3 regions of the Arthrobacter agilis genome follow, and region 3 is predicted to be linked to each of the others. Evidence: predicted binding sites of a transcription regulator. Region 3 holds the regulator's gene; each other region holds the start of a gene.
The links. The regulator LexA, encoded in region 3, represses DNA repair genes until DNA is damaged. The targets are predictions, from matches to a motif close to TCGAACANNTGTTCGA.
Positions count from the first base shown of each region.

Region 1: the regulator LexA is predicted to act here: its motif matches at 1,158-1,173, upstream of QFZ50_RS00275 (HNH endonuclease signature motif containing protein).
Region 2: the regulator LexA is predicted to act here: its motif matches at 3,085-3,100, upstream of QFZ50_RS12160 (HNH endonuclease signature motif containing protein).

Region 1 covers NZ_JAUSXO010000001.1:51,762-57,999, reverse strand. The annotation lists gene serC (phosphoserine transaminase) at 1-1,078, shown strand, start outside; gene QFZ50_RS00275 (HNH endonuclease signature motif containing protein) at 1,186-2,859, shown strand; gene QFZ50_RS00270 (MFS transporter) at 2,947-4,224, opposite strand; gene QFZ50_RS00265 (DUF3027 domain-containing protein) at 4,259-4,810, opposite strand; gene QFZ50_RS00260 (cold-shock protein) at 4,820-5,203, opposite strand; gene QFZ50_RS00255 (hypothetical protein) at 5,385-5,669, shown strand; gene QFZ50_RS00250 (helicase-associated domain-containing protein) at 5,750-6,238, shown strand, end outside.
Region 2 covers NZ_JAUSXO010000001.1:2,609,504-2,615,741, forward strand. The annotation lists gene QFZ50_RS12135 (hypothetical protein) at 1-11, shown strand, start outside; gene QFZ50_RS12140 (MFS transporter) at 43-1,278, opposite strand; gene QFZ50_RS12145 (sulfite oxidase-like oxidoreductase) at 1,395-1,988, shown strand; gene QFZ50_RS12150 (FAD-binding oxidoreductase) at 1,985-2,701, shown strand; gene QFZ50_RS12155 (DUF6510 family protein) at 2,714-2,998, shown strand; gene QFZ50_RS12160 (HNH endonuclease signature motif containing protein) at 3,113-4,927, shown strand; gene crcB (fluoride efflux transporter CrcB) at 5,171-5,578, opposite strand; gene QFZ50_RS12170 (fluoride efflux transporter FluC) at 5,703-6,215, opposite strand; gene QFZ50_RS12175 (dienelactone hydrolase family protein) at 6,205-6,238, opposite strand, start outside.
Region 3 covers NZ_JAUSXO010000001.1:816,902-823,139, reverse strand. The annotation lists gene QFZ50_RS03615 (histidinol-phosphate transaminase) at 1-329, opposite strand, end outside; gene QFZ50_RS03610 (LysM peptidoglycan-binding domain-containing protein) at 412-927, opposite strand; gene lexA (transcriptional repressor LexA) at 1,310-2,017, shown strand; gene QFZ50_RS03600 (ATP-dependent DNA helicase) at 2,114-4,195, opposite strand; gene hflX (GTPase HflX) at 4,188-5,768, opposite strand; gene QFZ50_RS03590 (class I SAM-dependent methyltransferase) at 5,911-6,238, shown strand, end outside.

The DNA.
Region 1 (6,238 bases), 770 kb from region 3:
CCGTTTCGGCGCCGGGCCGTCGAAGGTCCGGAGCGGTCAGATCGACGCGCTCGTCTCGGCGGGACGGTCACTGCTCGGAACCTCCCACCGGCAGGCTCCCGTACGGGACCTCGTGGGCCGGGTGCGGACGGGCCTGAGCACGTTCTTCGGTGCGCCCGACGGGTACGAGGTCGTCCTCGGCGTCGGCGGTTCGACCGCCTTCTGGGACGTCGCCACCTTCGGGCTCGTCGAGCGGAAGGCACAGCACCTGTCCTTCGGCGAGTTCGGGTCCAAGTTCGCCAATGCGACCACCAGGGCGCCCTTCCTCGACGAGTCCAGCGTCATCACCTCCGCGCCCGGGACGCGCCCGGATCCCGTCGCGGAAGCCGGTGTCGACACCTACGCCTGGCCGCAGAACGAGACCTCCACCGGCGTCGCGGCTCCCGTACGCCGGATCGAGGGAGCCGACGCCGATTCGCTCGTGATCGTCGATGCGACGTCCGCGGCCGGCGGCCTCGACGTCGACGTGTCGCAGGCCGATGTCTACTACTTCGCACCGCAGAAGAACTTCGCGTCCGACGGCGGCCTGTGGCTGGGCCTCTTCTCCCCCGCCGCGCTGGACCGTGCCGCGCGCATCGATGCCGGCGACCGCTGGATCCCGGATTTCCTGAACCTGCAGACCGCGATCGACAATTCCCGCCTCAACCAGACCTACAACACGCCGTCGCTGTCCACGCTCGTCACACTCGACGCACAGGTGCAGTGGCTCAACGAGCAGGGCGGCCTGCCCTTCGCTACCGCGCGCACGGCGGATTCGGCAGGGCGCCTGTACCGCTGGGCCGAGGCGTCCGCTGTCGCGACCCCCTACGTCGTCCGGCCGGAGGACCGCTCCAACGTGATCGTGACGGTGGACTTCGACGACGCCGTGGATGCTGCGCGCGTCGCCGCGATCCTCCGAGCCAACGGGATCGTCGACGTCGAGCCCTACCGCAAGCTCGGCCGCAACCAGCTCCGCATCGCCACCTTCGTGGCGATCGAGCCGGACGACGTCTCGGCCCTGATCGCCTGCATCGACCACGTCGTCGAGAACCTGCTCTAGGGGCCGGCGTCCACAGGCCCCCGCTGTGTGGACAACATCGGGTGACTGGTCCTCCACATTCACGTCCTGCCCTGCGGAATAGAACATGTGTTCCATAAAATAGAGCCATGGCCATCGCACCGACAGAACCGCTGACGCGGGCAGGAAGCTCGTTGGATGCGGCGCGCACCGCCCTTGCCGACTGTGCGAGTACCTTCGGCCGCCGGCACCATGTCCTGTCCAGGACCGAGGCCCTCGACCTCGTCGTCGAGGTCGAGAACGTGTCCAGGATCGTCGATCACCTGCAGATCCTCGTCGCCCGCGTTGCGGAGGACCATCATCTCGACGCGGACGAACGACCGGACGCCGGCCTCGTGTCCGTGCCGGTTCGGCCTCGGATATCGACGACCGTCCCCGGCCCGGAGCAGACATCGTCTCCCGCGCGGGCGGGGAGCGGCGACGGGTTCAGGGACTGCGCGGAGTTCCTGCGGGCCGTGCTGGGCATCGGTCGCGCGGAGGCGCGACGGCGGCTGACCCTGGCTGCGGTCGTACTCCCCGGCCTGTCGGCAACGGGAGCGACCGTGCCTGCGCCGCTCGGGGTTCTGGGCGATGCGTCCAGGGCCTGCCTGATCAGTGGTCGCGCGGCCACCGTCATCGCGCAGGCCATCCAGCGGGTGCACTCCTTCGCCACACCGGATCAGCTCGCCTCCATGGAGCACCACCTCACGCGCCAGGGCATCGAGTCCGACGAGGACGTCCTGCGGGTGCTGGCCCGCCGCTGGGAATCAGTGCTCGATCAGGACGGACAGGAGCCCACGGAGAAGATCCTGCGGGCCCGGCAGGGCGTGTTCCTCAAGGGCCGTCGCCATGGCCTGCACGTCCTCGAGATCGGTGCGACCGATGAGCAGTTCGAGCACCTCGCCACCGTGATGAATTCGGCAGGAAATCCTCGCGGAGCCCAGCAGCAGCCGGCCTCTGCGGCGAGTGCCACAGGAGAAGTCCACGGGGTGGCACCTGCGGTTGCCACCGGGGCACCCCGGAGCGCGGCCAATGCCACGGGCAGTCTCTGGAGCGACGGTCTCGGGAGCAACGGTATCGGGAGCGACGGTATCGGGAATCCGTCGAACAGCCCGGCCGCTGGTCACGGTGGTCCTCCGACGGTCACAGCCGGTGCCGGCGCCGCCCCCACGAGGGCACAGAACCTGCTGGAAGGCCTTGTGGCTGCGTGCAGGATCGCCCTGTCCGGTCCCGGTCTTCCGGCATCTGGTGGACACCGCCCACAGGTCATGGTGACGATCTCCTACCAGGATCTCGTGGGCAAGGCCGAGCGGGCCGGCTCCGCCGTATTCTCGGAACAGGTCAGTGCCCGGACCATCCGGAAACTCGCCTGCGATGCCGACCTCATCCCGATGGTCCTGGGAGGAAGCGGTCAGGTGCTGGATCTCGGACGGGCCCAGCGGCTCTTCCCTCCCCACCTCCGCCGTGCCCTGGTAGCACGCGACAAGGGCTGCGCCTTCCCCGACTGCTCGATCCCGGCCAGCTGGTGCGAAGCCCATCATCTGACGCCCTGGTCCCGTGGCGGATCCACCAGCATCGACAACGGCGTCCTGCTGTGCTCGCACCACCACCACACCGTTCACCAGGGAACCTGGGACGTCCACTCACGGGCAGGCATCCCGTGGTTCACTCCACTCACCCGCACAGGACGCACGGGCGGACCTCGGCGAAACCTGTTCTGGCAGGCAGGGCAGGTCATCGATGCGGACGTCGGGCATCAACGGATCCCGCCCGCCCCGACCTAGCCGGACTAGCCGAACCGGCAGGGCCTTGTGGGCACCCTCGATGCAGGATCATCGGCCGGGCATGACGTGCGGCGGGCACCAGCAACCCTAGGGCGTGCCGTCGCCCGCCCCGGCCTCATGATCGAGCCGAAGGCGCCGGGGCGCCGACCGGTCGTAGCGCAGCCGCACCTCGTGATAGCGCCAGGCCCAGAAGATCCCGGCCGCGGCCGCGATGAGTCCCGAGGCCGCAGCGACACCCAGGCTCCACCGTGGACCGAAGACGTCGGAGACCCAGCCCACCACCGGTGCGCCCAACGGCGTCCCCCCGAGGAAGATGGCGAAGTACAGGGCCATGACGCGACCACGCATGGCCGGATCGGTGGTGGTCTGCACGTAGGCGTTGGCGCTCGTCATCAGCGTCAATGCGAACAGCCCGACAGGTACGAGCGCCAGCCCGAACAACCAGAGGGTCGGCGCCAGGGCTGCGAGGATGCAGGCGATGCCGAACGCGGCCGATGCACCGAAGACGAAACGCAGGCGCGGACGGTCCCTCCGCGCCGACAGCAGGGCTCCCGCCACGGACCCGATGGCCATGACCGAGGACAGCACACCGAAGACCCCGGCGTCCTGCCCGAACTCCGTGCGGGCCATGGAGGCGATGAAGACCGCGAAGTTCAGGCCGAAGGTACCCACGATGAAGATCGCGAGCAGCACCATCATGAGGTCCGGCCGATGCCGCACATAGCGGAACCCCGCACGGATCCGGCCCTTGCCCGCCGCCTGCCGGGGCTGCTTGTTCAGCTCGGAGCTACGCATCACGAGCAGTACGTAGACCATCGCACCGAACGTGAGGGCGTTGATCATGAACACCCAGCCGGGCCCCACCCCGGCCGTCAGCAGGCCGGCGACCGCAGGGCCGATCAGTCGGGCACCGTTGAAGGAGGCACTGTTGAGGGCCACGGCGTTGGGGAGGTACTCGTCGCGCACGAGCTCGGACACGAAGGCCTGCCGTGCGGGCGCATCGAACGCCGAGACGATACCGAGCGCCAGGGCGAAGGCATAGACGTGCCACAGGACGGCGACGTCGAGGATGACCATCAGACCGAGACCGACGCCGAGGAGCGCCATGCCCACCTGCGTGACGGCGAGCAGCCGACGCCGGTCGACCGTGTCCGCGATCAGGCCGGCCCACGGCGCGATGACGAGCTGCGGCCCCAGCTGCAGCGCCATGACGATACCGAGGGCCGACGCGTTCTGCGGCGTGAGGATGTCGTAGACCAGCCAGTCCTGAGCGGTCCGCTGCATCCAGGTGCCGATGTTGGAGATCAGGGCTCCGACGAACCAGAGCCTGTAGTTGTGGATGCCCAGCGATCGGAAGGTGCTCATGCGCGTCCCGTCCCGCTCCGGTTCCACAGGGCGGTCACCGGGTGTGGGTGTCTTCCGCGGCGTCGTCGGTGGACCCCTGATCGTCGGAGCCGACGGCAGGAGCCGCCTCTCCGTCCTGTGCCCCGGCGACGGCGGACGGTGCCGGCTCGTCCGCCTGGGAGTCCTCGGGGCGCACCCGCTCGGACCACGGCAGCCACTCGGGCGCGATGAGCGACGCTTCCGAGGGCAGTAGTCCGACCTCGCAGATCGTCACGTCCTTGCTGCGCGCCACACGGGCCACACTGGCGTACCAGTGCCACCCTCCGTATCCGGGGACGAACGCCTCGAACCGGTGCGTGACGAGGCGCTCGCCCTCGACGACGGCGGACACGTGGCGTCCGACCTGCGCCTCGGGGGCGACCTCGAGGATGCCGAGGCGCGCGCGGTCCACCGCGGCTTCGAGCACGACGTCGGACTTGGGGATGCGACGTGACGCCCGGGGCTTCCGTGGCGTCCCGGTGGAAGCGGACACGTCGGCTTCGTGCGGCGGCATCACGGCGTCGGTGGGCGCAGGAGCGTCGGCGGTCTCCAGGTTGCTCGGGGTCATGACCGAAGCCTACGCGTCGAGGTCGTCTGCGACGGCCCTCAGCACGGCCGCGACCTTCGAGGCGTGCGCCTTCTCGGGGTAGCGCCCCTTGCGGAGGCCGTTGGACACCCCGTCGAGGAGCTTGATGAGATCCTCGGTGATGACGGCCATGTCGTCTGCGCTCTTGCGGGTGGCCTTGACCACCGAGGGCGCCTGCTCGAGGATGCGTGCGGACAGGGCCTGGGGGCCGCGACGCCCGTCGGCCACGCCGAACTCGAGCTTCGTGCCGACCTTCACCTCGCTCACGCCGGCGGGCAGCGCCGAGGCGTGCAGGAACACTTCCTTGCCGTCGTCGGTGGACAGGAATCCGAAGCCCTTGTCCGCGTCGAACCACTTCACTTTGCCGATGGGCACGTCGTCTACCTCTTCTTAGCTGTACCGGGCGGCGAGCGCCTGCGGTCCGGGCCCCGGCCCGCGAGTACTACCCGATGCCCGGGCGCACTGCCGCTCGGCGCAACCGGGGAAGTCTGTACCCCCTAGGATATAGCGTTTTCCGCGGCCACCGTCGCCGTGGTTCTTGTAGTCTGGGACGGCTATGATCCCCGATGAACCGACTCCGGCCCCCTCCCCCGACTCCCCCCGCAACGCTGTCGACGACTTCCCGGACAGGACGTCCCGTGGCCGGTCGGTGATCCTGGTCCTCGCAGTCATCTTCGCGGCGGTCGGGCTTCTCTCGCTCGCCGCGATCCTCGCCACCGCGTTCCTCCAGGGGACGGTGTGGCCGGGGTTCGTGCTCGCCACCTACTTCTGCCTGCCGATCGCCTTCCTCCTGATGGCCTCGCTCCTCATCTGGTCAGCCGTCTCCCGCCGCCGATCCTGAGCCGGCCCGGCAACGCCAGGACGACGTCGGGCTCCCGGTCACCCCCGCCCGTGTCGGAGGCGGCAGGTACCCTTGAATGAATGTCCGCCATCCGAGCATTGGCCGAAGACCTGGCCCGCAGGAGCGACGACGACCTGCGCGGCCTGCTCGCAGTCCGGCCCGATCTCATCCTTCCCCCGGTGCCCGACTTCGCCGCGCTCGCGGCACGGGCGTCCACCCGCGTCAGCCTGCAGCGCGCCCTCGAGAACGTCCCTCGCCCGTACCTCCAGGTCCTCGAGGCGATCGTCGTCCTCAGCGACGACGACGGCGCCGCCGTCTCGCAGGCACGGCTGATCAGCGCCTTCACGGATGTGGACCCCGTGGCCCTCGACGCCGTCCTCACCGACCTCGTGGCGCGCGCCCTGATCGTGGGGTCCGCGATGGGGGGCTTCCTGCCCGTGGGCGCACTGCCCGACGCCGTCGGCCCCTACCCCGCCGGACTCGGCAGGCCCTTCCGCACGCTCGCCAGGTCCATCCCGCGCTTCGGTCCCGCGCTGATCCAGGCCGTGCCGCTGCTGGACCCCGATGCC
Region 2 (6,238 bases), 1.8 Mb from region 3:
GGCGGCGCTGAGTCCGGGGAACCCCGGCGCGTCAGGCGCGCGTCAGGCGCGCGTCACCGCCGGTTCGGCGGAACCGGGGGCAGCGCGCGGGATCCAGTACCAGAGGACCGCTGCACCGAGGAAGCCGAGCACCGCCGTCGCCCAGATGCCCGCCGAGAGCGTGGCCAGCGCGGTCACGAGGGCCAGCAGTGCTGGACCGCCCATGGTCCCCGTGTCCGTGAGCAGGCGCCAGATACCGAGGAACTGCGGGCGTCCGGGTGACGGCGACAGGTCCGCGCCGAGCGTCATGACGATGCCCGAGCCGATACCGTTCCCGAAACCGATGAGCAGCGCGACCAGGAGCAGGCCCACCGCGTCGTCCGTGAGCGGCAGCAGCGCGAGGGCGGTGCCCATGATCAGCATGCACGGGACGGCGATCCAGCGCCGGCCCTTGACGTCCATGACCTTGCCGGCGGGGTAGAAGATCAGCATGTCGATGGCTCCGGACAGCCCGTAGATCAGGGCGGTCGCCGAGGCATCCAGCCCGATGTCCTCCGCCCACAGGGGCAGCACCGCCTGACGCGTGGCGCGGACGGCGGCGATGAGCAGCACCCCGATGCCGACGGTGACGAAGATGCGGGCATGGCTGCGCATGACCGAACGCACCGTCGGTGCCGGCCCGGCGACCGGTGCGTCGCCGATCACCGGGGTCCCGGAGGCTGTGCGCGAAGGAGCCTCGAGCTCGGGCACGCGCCAGCTCAGGGCAGCAGCGACCAGGCTCGCGACACCCCCTACCCAGTAGGCGCCGTCGAGCCCGAGCGCGCTCATCGCGAGGGCGGCGGCGAAGGGGCCCACGAAGACACCGATGCGCGTCACCCCGCCGAGCGTGGACAGCGCGCGTGCCCTGAAGTGTGCGGGTACCGCTTCGGTCAGATAGCTCTGGCGCGCGAGGCCGAACACCGCGCCCGCCATGCCCACCATGAAGACGGCAGCGGCGAATACCGGGAGGGTGGGGGCCGCCAGCGCCAGGAACATCGCCGCCGCACACCAGAGGGCCGCCCCCACGAGAGCCTTCCGCTCACCGAAGCGCGTGGCGATCAGGGTGGCGGGGACATTGGTGACGAGCGAGCCGATACCGGACAGCGTGATGACCAGCGCCGCAGTGGCGACGTCGGCGCCGAGGTCGCGTGCCGTCAGGGCGATGACGGGCAGGATGGCCCCGGTAGCGACTCCGTACAGCAGCGACGGACCGTAGGCTCCCACCGCGATCGCACGCAGATCGAAGGTCTCCTTGGGCACTCCTCCACCCTAGTGCGCGGGGAACCCCTCGACGTCGTGCTCTGGACAGCGCCGAACAGTTGCACTACGTTTTCGTACCATCGATCCGGCGCGCCCTACCCTGGCGGGAGTACCGCATGGCTATACCGACTTCAGGCTTCACCGGCAGGCGGCAGAACCGGGACGCGGACCTCCCGCCCGGCCAGTACCTCACCGACAGTTTCCCCGTCCTCTCCGCGGGCCCCACTCCCCACGTCCTCCTCGCGGACTGGACCTTCCGGATCGACGCCGGCGCAGGCGAGGCCCACCAGTGGACCTGGGACCAGCTGCAGGCACTGCCGCAGGAGGACATCACCACCGACATCCACTGCGTGACCCACTGGTCGAAACTCGGGACCAGGTGGCGCGGGGTCTCCCTCGACACGCTGTTCGAGGACGTGGAGTCCGACGCCGAGTACACGATGGTGCACTCCTACGGTGGCTACACGACGAACGTCCCGCTCGACGATCTCCTCGACGGCAAGGCCTGGATCGTCCACGAGTTCGACGGCGAGCCCCTTGCGCCTGCGCATGGCGGCCCGGCGAGGCTGCTGGTGCCGCACCTGTACTTCTGGAAGAGCGCCAAGTGGGTGAACGGCATCCGCCTGATGGAGCAGGACCTCCCCGGCTTCTGGGAGACGAACGGCTACAACATGTACGGCGATCCGTGGCGTGAGGAACGCTACTGGTGAAGCGGACGTGGCAGGTCGTAGAAGTCAGTGCGGTCCGCCCCGAGACCGCCCGTGCGCGGACCGTGAGGCTCCGCTTCCCCGATGCCGTCGTCGGCGTACCCGGCCAGCATGTCGACCTGCGGCTCACGGCCGAGGACGGCTACCAGGCGGTGCGCTCGTATTCAGTGGCGGCCTGGGTACCTCCGCGTGAGCTGGAACTGACGGTCGAGGAGCTCGACGACGGAGAGGTCTCCCCCTTCCTCGTCGGAGTCCTGTCCGTCGGCGACCAGCTGGAGGTCCGTGGACCGGTGGGAGGCTGGTTCACGTGGACGCCTGATCTCGCGGGTCCGCTGCAGCTGATCGCCGGAGGGTCCGGCGTCGTGCCGCTCATGGCGATGCTCCGTTCGCACTCCGAGGCCCGGTCGGCGGCACCTACGCGACTGCTCTATTCGGTGCGCAGCCCCGAGCACGTGTTCTACCGGGGCGAACTCGCCGTCATCGAGCAGGAGGACACGCAGGTGATGATCGACATCGCCTACTCCCGTGAGGCGCCGGACGGCCAGAGGGTCGGTCGCCTCACGCACGAGGCCGTCACGGCGTCCTGCTTCCCGCCGGCCGATGCGCCGGCCATCTACATCTGCGGCTCGACGGGTTTCGTCGAGGCCGTTGCAGCGTGGCTCGTCGAGGACGGGCACGACGCCGGCCGGATCCGGACCGAACGGTACGGCGGCTAGGAAAGGATCGTCATGGACAGCACGGAGCAGTATCCCCTCGACCAGGACCATCTCGACGGCAACGCCCTCGCCGGGGCCCTCGACCAGTTCGTCTCGGATCTCACTAGCGCCGAGTGCACGTGCGCGGGCTGCGGGTCCTCCGGTCCGCTGGCTGCGGCGCTGCTCTATGCGAAGGCACCCGGCATGGTGCTGCGGTGTCCCACCTGTACCGCCGTGCTGCTCTGCCTCACCGATCAGGGGGATCGTCAGATCCTCACCGTCGACGGCGTCCGTCACCTGGTGATCGACAAGCCCTGACGGGTGCGGGCAGCTCCGCCATCGATCGTCCTGTGGATATCCGGTCCCCCACTACCCCTCCACAATCGCACTTCGGCCGTGATTAATAGAACGCATGTTCGATAACATCGGGTCATGGGCGTCACACCGATCAAGAAGCTCTCCCAGCCAGGGTCCTCCCTGGATGAGGCCCGCGCCGTCCTCGGCGACTGCGCGCGTGGGCTTGCGCAGTACCACCACCTTCTGGCGCGGGAGGACGCCCTTCAATTCGTGCTCGACGTGGAGCAGGTGTCGAAGGTCGTGGATCACCTGCAGATCCTCGCGGCGCGGATAGCGGATCATCATGGCCTCGCGTCGGATCCGGGCAGCTCCACCACAGCCGGTCCTGGAGAAGCGGCATCAGCGGTCCAGGGTCCCCTCTCCGACTCGTCCTCCGACGCCGGTCGCACGTCCAGGAACTGCGCGGAATTCCTGCGGGAAACGATCGACATCAGCCGCACCGAGGCGAAGCGGCGGCTCAGTCTGGCCGCGGTCGTGCTGCCGTCCCTGTCGCCGTCGGGGAACCCGCTCCCACCGCGGCTGGAGGCTCTGGGCGAGGCCGCGGGTTCGTTCGCCATCAGCGGGCGGGCGATGGCCGTCGTAGCCCAGGCCCTTGAGCGTGTGCAGTCCTTCGCGACGCGGGAGCAACTCGAGAACATGGAGCACCACCTGACCCGGCAGGCGATCGAGTCCGACGAGGACGTCCTGCGGGTGCTAGCCCGTCGCTGGGAATCGGTGCTCGATCAGGACGGTCAGGAGCCCACCGAGAAGGTGCTGCGGGCCCGGCAGGGTGTGTTCCTCAAGGGCCGTCGCCACGGCCTGCACGTCCTGGAGATCGGTGCGACGGATGAGCAGTTCGAGCAGCTCGCAACGGTCATGAATGCGACTGCCAATCCGCGCGGATCCTCCGAGCAACCCGATCGACACGACCAACCGGACGACAGCGCGGCGTCCGGGCCCTGGGGGCCGGCGGCATCCGGGACGCCAGACGATGCAGCGGCCGACGCCGGGGGCAGCGGCGTATCGGAGACTGCAGCCGAGGCGCCGATGCAGGCGGCCGGTCGGACGAGCATCGGCGCCTCGGGATGCACGCGAGGCACTCCCGCAGCCAGTGCTGATGTCACGTCAGATGCCGGTGCAGGCGCACCCACGACCAGTGCTGGTGCCACCTCAGCTCCCCGTTCGGGCGCACCCGACCCGGCAGGCCCGACCCGGGCCCAGCGTCTCCTCGAGGGCCTGGTCTCGGCCTGCAGGATCGCCCTGTCCACCACCGGTCTGCCCGCAACAGGCGGGCACCGCCCCCAGGTCATGGTGACCATCGACTACAAGGACCTCACCGGCGCGACAGAACACGCCGGCCACGCCGTCTTCGCCGAACAGATCACCGCCAGCACCATCCGCAAACTCGCCTGCGACGCCGACCTCATCCCCCTGGTCCTGGGCGGCTCCGGCCAGGTCCTCGACGTCGGACGCGCCCAACGGCTCTTCCCACCCCACCTGCGCCGGGCACTCGTCGCCAGGGACAAGGGCTGCGCCTTCCCCGACTGCACCATCCCCGCCAGCTGGTGCGAAGCCCACCACCTCACGCCGTGGTCCCACGGCGGCTCGACCAGCCTCGACAACGGGGTGCTGCTGTGCTCACGACACCACCACCTCATCCACCAGGGAACCTGGACCATCGAAACCCGCAACGGCATCCCCTGGTTCACCCCACCAGCCCACCGACGACGGACCAGAAATCCGCGAAGAAACGTGTACTGGCAGGCAGGGCGTGCGGTCCACCACGAGCTCGCCAGTGCAACGGAGTGGATCCCTCTTCAGGAGAACCCTCCGACCGGCTGGGAACACGAGTCGCCTGAGACAGCCCGGCTGACCTGGGACGAAGAGCCGGGGCTTGATGAGCAGGCCTGAAACCCTGTGCTGGAACCGGAGCCTGGAAACCCGGCCTTAGTGGCGCGGCGCTTCAGAGCCAGGCCTTGGTGACGCGGCGCTTCAGAGCCAGGCCTTGGTGACGCGGCGTCTCAGAGCCAGGCCTTGGTGACGCGGCGCTTCAGAGCCAGGCCTTGGTGACGCGGGGCCCCAGAACCGGCCACGGTGACGCGGGTCGCCCACCTCGAACGGTGTCATCCGCCCGCGGTACCGCACCGCCGACTTTCACAGCCCGCCCATCCGCGCCGCGACGAACCCGATCACCAGACCGAGACCCGCGGCGGCCAGAGCCGCCAGCGCTGTTCCGACCCCCGAAAGCAGTGCTGCCCGGGTCTGACCGGCCTGGATCAGGCGTACGGTCTCACTGCTCGCCGTACTGAACGTCGTGTACCCGCCGAGGAAACCCGTCCCGCCGACGAGCAGCCACGAGGAAGGCAGCGCCACGGCGAGGACCAGCCCGGTCAGGACCCCGAGCACCAGCGAGCCACTGATGTTGACCGCCATCGTGCCGATCGGCACTACGCCCCGGATCGGCGAGATGAAGCCGTCGAGCATGAAACGTGCAACGGCCCCCAACCCACCGGCGATGCCGAGCATCAGCACGACAGACAGGCTCATGACGGAGGCGCTCATGGCGTGGCTCCTGAGGGCGCTCCGGGTCCGCTGCCTGAGCCACCGCTCGGGCCATCGCTCGGGCCATCGCTCGGGCCACGGCGAACGAACCGGACCACTGTGGCCACCGGCACCACCGACCCGTTCATGATGTGGCTCCTGACGGCGCTCCCGGACCGCGGCCTGAGCCATCGCTCGGGCTATCCCTCGGGCCACCGTGGACACGAGCACCGACGGCAAGGCCGGCTGCCGCCGCCGCAAGCCCGACAATCACCGACACGGAGAGGTAGGCGAGACCCTCCATCACCCGGCCTGAGCCGAGGAGCAGGGCGGAGTCGACGGCGAGCGCACTGTACGTGGTGAAGCCGCCGAGGAAACCCGTGCCGAAGAGCAGGCGGAGAGCCCGACGTCGCCCTTCGTCGGGGCCATGTCGTGCCAGGGCCCCGAGCAGCAGTCCGAGAGCGAAGGCCCCCACGATGTTGATCAGGAAGATCCCCAACGGTAGGCCCGCAGGAGCCGGAAGAACCCCGGCGAGACCGAAGCGGGACAGCGTTCCACCCATCCCACCCAGGAATACCAGCAGGAGGTAGGAGGGCCTGAGATGAGGCGGTCGTCCGCGGCCGTCGGAACGTCGTCGCGCCGGTGGATCAGGCGACATGCCGCGTGAGGAACTCCAGGGTC
Region 3 (6,238 bases):
GGGCCGCCGAAGGCCTGGAGCACCTGCTGCAGGACCTCGTTGGAGCCGTTCGCCGCCCAGAGCTGGTCCGGGGTGAGCCCGTGGCCGAGGTAGTCGGCGAGATTCTTCCGCAGTTCGGTGAATTCACGGTCCGGGTAGCGGTTCAGGCCCTGGGTGGCCGCGGCGACGGCCTCGACGATGGCCGCGTGCACGTCGGCCGGGACACCGTGCGTGTTCTCGTTGACGTTCAGGAGGATCGGGACGTCCAGCTGCGGAGCTCCGTAGGGGTGGAGCCCGACGAGATCGTCACGCAGCGGCAGGTTCGAGAGGGCGTCGACGGAGGAGGGCACCCCATGAGTTTAAGCGATGCCGCCTGCAGCGGCCAATGGCGGGTGTCCGGGTGCGACGATTGCCCCGCCCCGGACGGCGTGCCTAACCGCCGACGGGGACCGCGATGTCCTGCCCCGCCTGGACGACGGAGCTGCGGAGGTCGTTGAGTTCGACCATCTCGGCGACGACGTCCCGCGGGTCGCGGTCCGGCGCGTACCGGAGCGCGAGGTCCCAGAGGGACTCCCCCGCCGCGACGCTGACCTCGACGGCCGCCGCCGGCGCCGGCAGCGACTCGCCGGCCTGGGCCTGCGACGTCAGGAAGGCGCCGAGGAGGATCAGGGCCGCCACGCCCAGTGCGATCGGCAGGCCGACCAGGACGAGACGTCCCCGCCGCGTCAGGCTCAGGGGGCGCTCCGCACTCCGCTGCATGGAGGTACGGGGCTGGGCCGGTCCGGCGGCCTGCGGGATGCCACGGGACGGCCTGGGCACGCGCGGACCGAAGGTAGCGGCGCTGCGTGCGGCCCGCCCTGCGGGGACGGACCGGAGGCGTGCCTCAGGACGGGTGGGGGTCAGCGCCCATAACGCCGTGCTGCCGTGCAGTGCGGGTACTTCAGCCATTGCCAGCCTCTTTCCCTTCGAATAGCCGATCAGGTCTGGACTCCTGTTTCGAACGCGTGTTCTAATTAATCAGAGCTTATTTCTAGCACTGACGGACGACCGTTGTCGAGACTCGGTCGAACACATGTTTGAAAAGCTCCACCGTCTGCCCTAGCGTGATCAGGGCAGGGCATCGACGGCACCCGCCGCTACGGAGCGGCAGGCACGGCGTCGATGTACCTCAGGCAATCACCCGCCACTGACAGAAACGCCCGCCGCGGCCGCGGCGGGCGGCAGGCGGGCACAACGGGATCTGCAGTCCCAGGCGAAAGGCACAACAGTGGCGGAACGAACTCCGGCGGACGGGCAGGAATCGAACACGGTCGAGGGGCCGGCAGGCCCCGTGCCGATCTCGGCGGGCCGTGGCCGTCCCCGCGGCCGCTCCGTGTCGAAGGGACTGACGGCGCGTCAGCTGACGATCCTCGAGACCATCCAGCGCTCCATCGCGGACAAGGGCTACCCGCCGTCGATGCGGGAGATCGGCGACATCGTGGGCCTCGCCAGTCTTTCGAGCGTGACCCACCAGCTGTCGCAGCTCGAGCGTCTCGGCTACCTGCGGCGTGACCCGAAGCGCCCCCGGGCCATGGAGGTCCTGCTGCCGCTCACCCTGCCTCCCGAGGCACCCGTGGACGGATCGCCGGAGCGGAAGCCCTCCGCCGAGCACCGGGTCGCCGTGGACACGGCCCTGGTGCCGCTCGTGGGTCGTATCGCGGCCGGCGGGCCCATCCTCGCCGATCAGGTCGTCGAGGACGTCATGCCCCTCCCCCGGCAGCTCGTGGGCCACGGGGAGCTCTTCATGCTCAGGGTCTCGGGTGATTCGATGGTCGACGCCGCGATCTGCGACGGGGACTGGGTGGTGGTCCGCAAGCAGCAGAGCGCGCAGAACGGCGACATCGTCGCGGCGCTGCTCGACGACGAGGCCACCGTGAAGACGTTCCGCCAGCGCGACGGGCACACCTGGCTCCTGCCCCAGAACACGCGGTACGAGCCCATCCTCGGTGACCACGCGAGCATCATGGGCAAGGTCGTCTCGGTGATGCGCGCCCTGTAGTCGCCGGGCGGACCGCCGCACGACACCGGAAGGGAGCCGCAGTCCAGGACTGCGGCTCCCTTCTCGCGCATCCACCGCGGATCGGTCGGAGGCGGGTCAGCGGGCGGAGAGCCGCTCGAGGATGCCGGTGACCGTGGACCGGTCCGTCGTCGCCCAGAACGGTGGCAGCGCCGCCCGGAGGAAGCCCCCGTAGCGGGCCGTGGCGAGGCGGCTGTCGAGCACCGCGACGACCCCCCGGTCCCCCGCGGACCGGATGAGGCGCCCTGCCCCCTGGGCGAGCCGTACGGCCGCGTGGGTCGCGGAGACGCTCATGAAGCCGTTGCCGCCGTTGCGTGCGACGGCGCGGGTGCGGGCGGTCATGAGGGGATCGTCGGGCCGCGGGAAGGGGATGCGGTCGATGACGACCAAACGGCACGAGGCCCCGGGCACGTCCACGCCCTGCCACAGGGACATCGTGCCGAACAGGCAGGTGTCCGGTTCGGCGGCGAACCGGTCCACGAGGCCGCTGAGCGAGGATTCCCCCTGGCACAGGATCTCGAAGTCCACCTCGGGCCGCAGCGCCTCCGCTGCCTCCTCGGCGGCCCGCCGCGAGGAGAACAGGCCGAGCGCACCCCCGCGGGACGCCTTCAGGAGCGTCAGCAGTTCCTCCAGCTGCGCGGCCGAGGTGCCCCGTTCGGGCTTCGGCAGGTCCTTCGCCACGTACAGGACGCCCTGCCGCGGATAGTCGAACGGGCTGCCGACGTCGACGCCGGTCCACGCGGGCGCGCCCGGTCCGCTGAGGCCGAGGGATCCTGCCACGGGCCCGAACTCCGAGCCGATGGCGAGCGTCGCGGAGGTCAGGATCACCGTGTGGTCCTCGAAGAGTCCCTCCCGCAGGCGTCCCGCGACGGACAGGGGCGCGACGTTGAGCGTCGCGGGTGCGGTCTCGTCCGGCGAGGAGTAGCCGGATCCGGGGGTGAACGTGCTGGGCCGGGACGCCCACACCACCTCCTTGGAGTCCGCCGCCGCGAGGATCCGTTCGGCGAGGTCGAACACCAGGGTGACGCGGGAGCGTGCCACCTGCCGGCCGCCGTCGGCGTCGGCCTCGGACTTGCCGTCCGTCTTCGTGTCGGACAGCGCCGCCCGTGCGGCGTCCCGGACCTGCGCCAGGGACTGCTCGAGGTCATCGGGCAGGCCGCCGGGCAGGAGCCCCGACGGGACGAGTTCGGCCGCCGCCTCGAAGGCGGACGCTGCGGTGTCGAGGGCCGCGGTGCCGATCGACGCGTGGCGGCGGAGCGCCGTCGAGGCCGCACTCACCATGGCGGCGGACAGCTGCCCGGACACCGCGCCCGTGACGCGGTCGTGGAGTTCGTGGGCTTCGTCGATGACGACGACGTCGTACTCGGGCAGCACGGCCAGCCCCTCGAAGGCGCTGATCGCGAGCATCGCGTGGTTGGTGATGATGATGTCGGCGTCCGCCGCGGCGGCACGCGCCTTCTCGCTGAAGCACTGCTGCGCGACGGGACAGCGTGCGGCGCCGAGGCACTCCATGCTGGACACGGACACCTGGCGCCACGCCCGGTCGCTGACGCCGGGCACGAGGTCGTCGCGGTCGCCCGTGGCGGTGTCCTCCGCCCACTCGCGGAGCCTGACCACCTCCCGGCCGAGGGCGGACGCCGGGCCGCCGGCGCCGGGGGCCGGGGAGGGATGGGGTGCTGCGTCCTCGCCGAGGCTGAAGAGCGCGTCCGGGGCGTCCTCCTCGGGGAAGCCGCCGCCGGTCTTGTGGAGGCAGACGTAGTTCGAGCGCCCCTTGAGCAGCGCGACGTCCACCGGGCGCGCGAGGGCGGGCCGCACGGCGTCGAGCAGGCGCGGCAGATCCCGGCCCACGATCTGCGCCTGCAGGGCGAGCGTCGCGGTGGAGACCACCGACGGGCGGTCGCTGTCCATGGCGTGCGCGATCAGGGGTACCAGGTACGCCAGCGACTTCCCGGTGCCGGTGCCGGCCTGGACCAGCAGATGGTCGCCGGACCGGATGGCCTCGCTGACCTGCCGGACCATCTCGTGCTGGCCGGCGCGCATCTCCCCGCCCATCGCCCCGACGGCGGCATCGAGCAGCTCGAGCGCCTGCCGGGTCCCGGCGGTGGGGCGCGCCGGATCCGGCGCCGCGACGGCGGCGCCGGTCCGCATACTGTCACTCATGCCGCAGGTACGGCTCCAGGTCCGCTGCCAGGCCCTCGCGGACCATCACGTCGAGGCGTGTCCCCTCGTCGACGTGTTCCATGCCGAGGATCTCCACGTCCTCCTCGTGCAGGCGGCTGAGCACCTCGCCCCGCTCGTAGGGGACGAGGAGGTCCATCTTCACCCCGGGGCGCGGGATGCTCGTGCTGATGAGCTGCCGGAGCTCGGTGATCCCGGCTCCCGTGCGGGCGGAGACGACGACGGAGCGCGGTTCGCGCTGCCGCAGCCGCTCGATCACGAACGGGTCGGCGGCGTCCGCCTTGTTGAACACGACGATCTCGGGCACCTTGCGGGCGTCGATCTCGGTCAGGACGGCGCGGACGGCGGCGATCTGGCCCTCCGGGTCCGGGTGCGATGCGTCGACGACGTGCAGGATCAGGTCGGCGTCGGCAACCTCTTCCAGGGTCGAGCGGAACGCCTCGACCAGCTGGGTGGGCAACGACCGGACGAATCCGACGGTGTCGGCCAGCGTGTACCCGATGCCGTCCGGGGTCTCCGCCTTCCGCACGGTGGGATCCAGGGTGGCGAACAGGGCGTTCTGCACGAGCACACCGGCGTCGGTGAGGCGGTTCAGCAGGGACGACTTGCCGGCGTTGGTGTACCCGGCGATCGCGACGGAGGGTACCTGGTTCCGCCGGCGGTTGGCCCGCTTGGTCTCGCGCGCGGGCTTCATGCCGGCGATCTCCCGGCGCAGCTTTGCCATCCGGGTGCGGATCTTGCGGCGGTCGAGTTCGATCTTCGTCTCGCCGGGACCGCGGGAGCCCATGCCGGCGCTCGCGCTGCCGACCTGCCCACCGGCCTGGCGGGACATCGACTCGCCCCAGCCGCGCAGGCGCGGCAGCAGGTACTCGAGCTGCGCGAGTTCCACCTGCGCCTTGCCCTCGCGGCTCTTGGCGTGCTGGGCGAAGATGTCGAGGATCAGGGCGGTGCGGTCGATGACCTTCACCTTGACGATGTCCTCGAGCCCTCGGCGCTGCGACGGGGACAGCTCGCTGTCGACGATCACCGTGTCGGCTCCGGTCGCCTGGACGATGTCCTTCAGCTCCTGGGCCTTGCCCGAGCCGAGGAAGGTGCCGGGGTCCGGCTTCAGGCGGCGCTGGACGATGCCGTCAAGCACCTCCGAGCCGGCCGTCTCGGCGAGTGCTGCCAGTTCCTGCAGGGAGTTCTCGGCGTCCTGCGCTGTTCCTTCGCTCCACAGTCCGGCGAGGACGACCCGCTCCAGCCTCAGCTGCCGGTACTCGACCTCGGTGACGTCCTCGAGTTCGGTCGAGAGACCGGCGACGCGGCGCAGCGCACGGCGCTCGGCCAGGTCCTCCTGGTCGCCGTCGGCGTCCGACAGCTCGTCGTCGCCGGAAAGGGCGAGGGCCCGGGAGCGCCAGGACGTCTCGATGGGCGCTCTGGTCGTCTCCGGTTTCTTCCCGCTTCTCGCCTTCGCCGCGGCCGCTTCGTCGCTGGCCAGGATCCGGTCGATAACGGCTTGGATCTCCTCGGGGCCCATGTCGGCTCCGGTGGAATGTCCGTGATTCTCGGTCATGATCTCCCTAGGTGGATGTCCTCCAATGTTACGGCCGCACTGCGAGCCGTTCCATCGGATTCTCCCCCGGCGAAAACCTGGTGCACCGGTACCGGGCGACCACCGGTGGGGACGGCCAGGGGCGTGCCACTAGGCTTTCCCCATGGATTCACAGCAGGAGCCGCAGCACTATTTCAGCGCCCAGCCGGCAGGGCCGGACACGCGCAGGCCACTGGCCGTCGTCCTGGCAGGCGCGCGCCGCGATCTCGTGACGTCATCGGGCCTCTTCAGCCCCGACGGCGTGGACAAGGGCACCGCGATCCTGCTGGACACCGTGCCGGACCCCGAGGGGCCGCGCCTGCTGGACATCGGCTGCGGCTGGGGCCCGATCGCGCTCACGATGGCGCTCAAGGCGCCCGGCGCCGAGGTCCACGCCGTCGACGTCAACGAGCGGTGCGTCGCGCTGACCGCGGAGAACGCCCGGCGGCTGG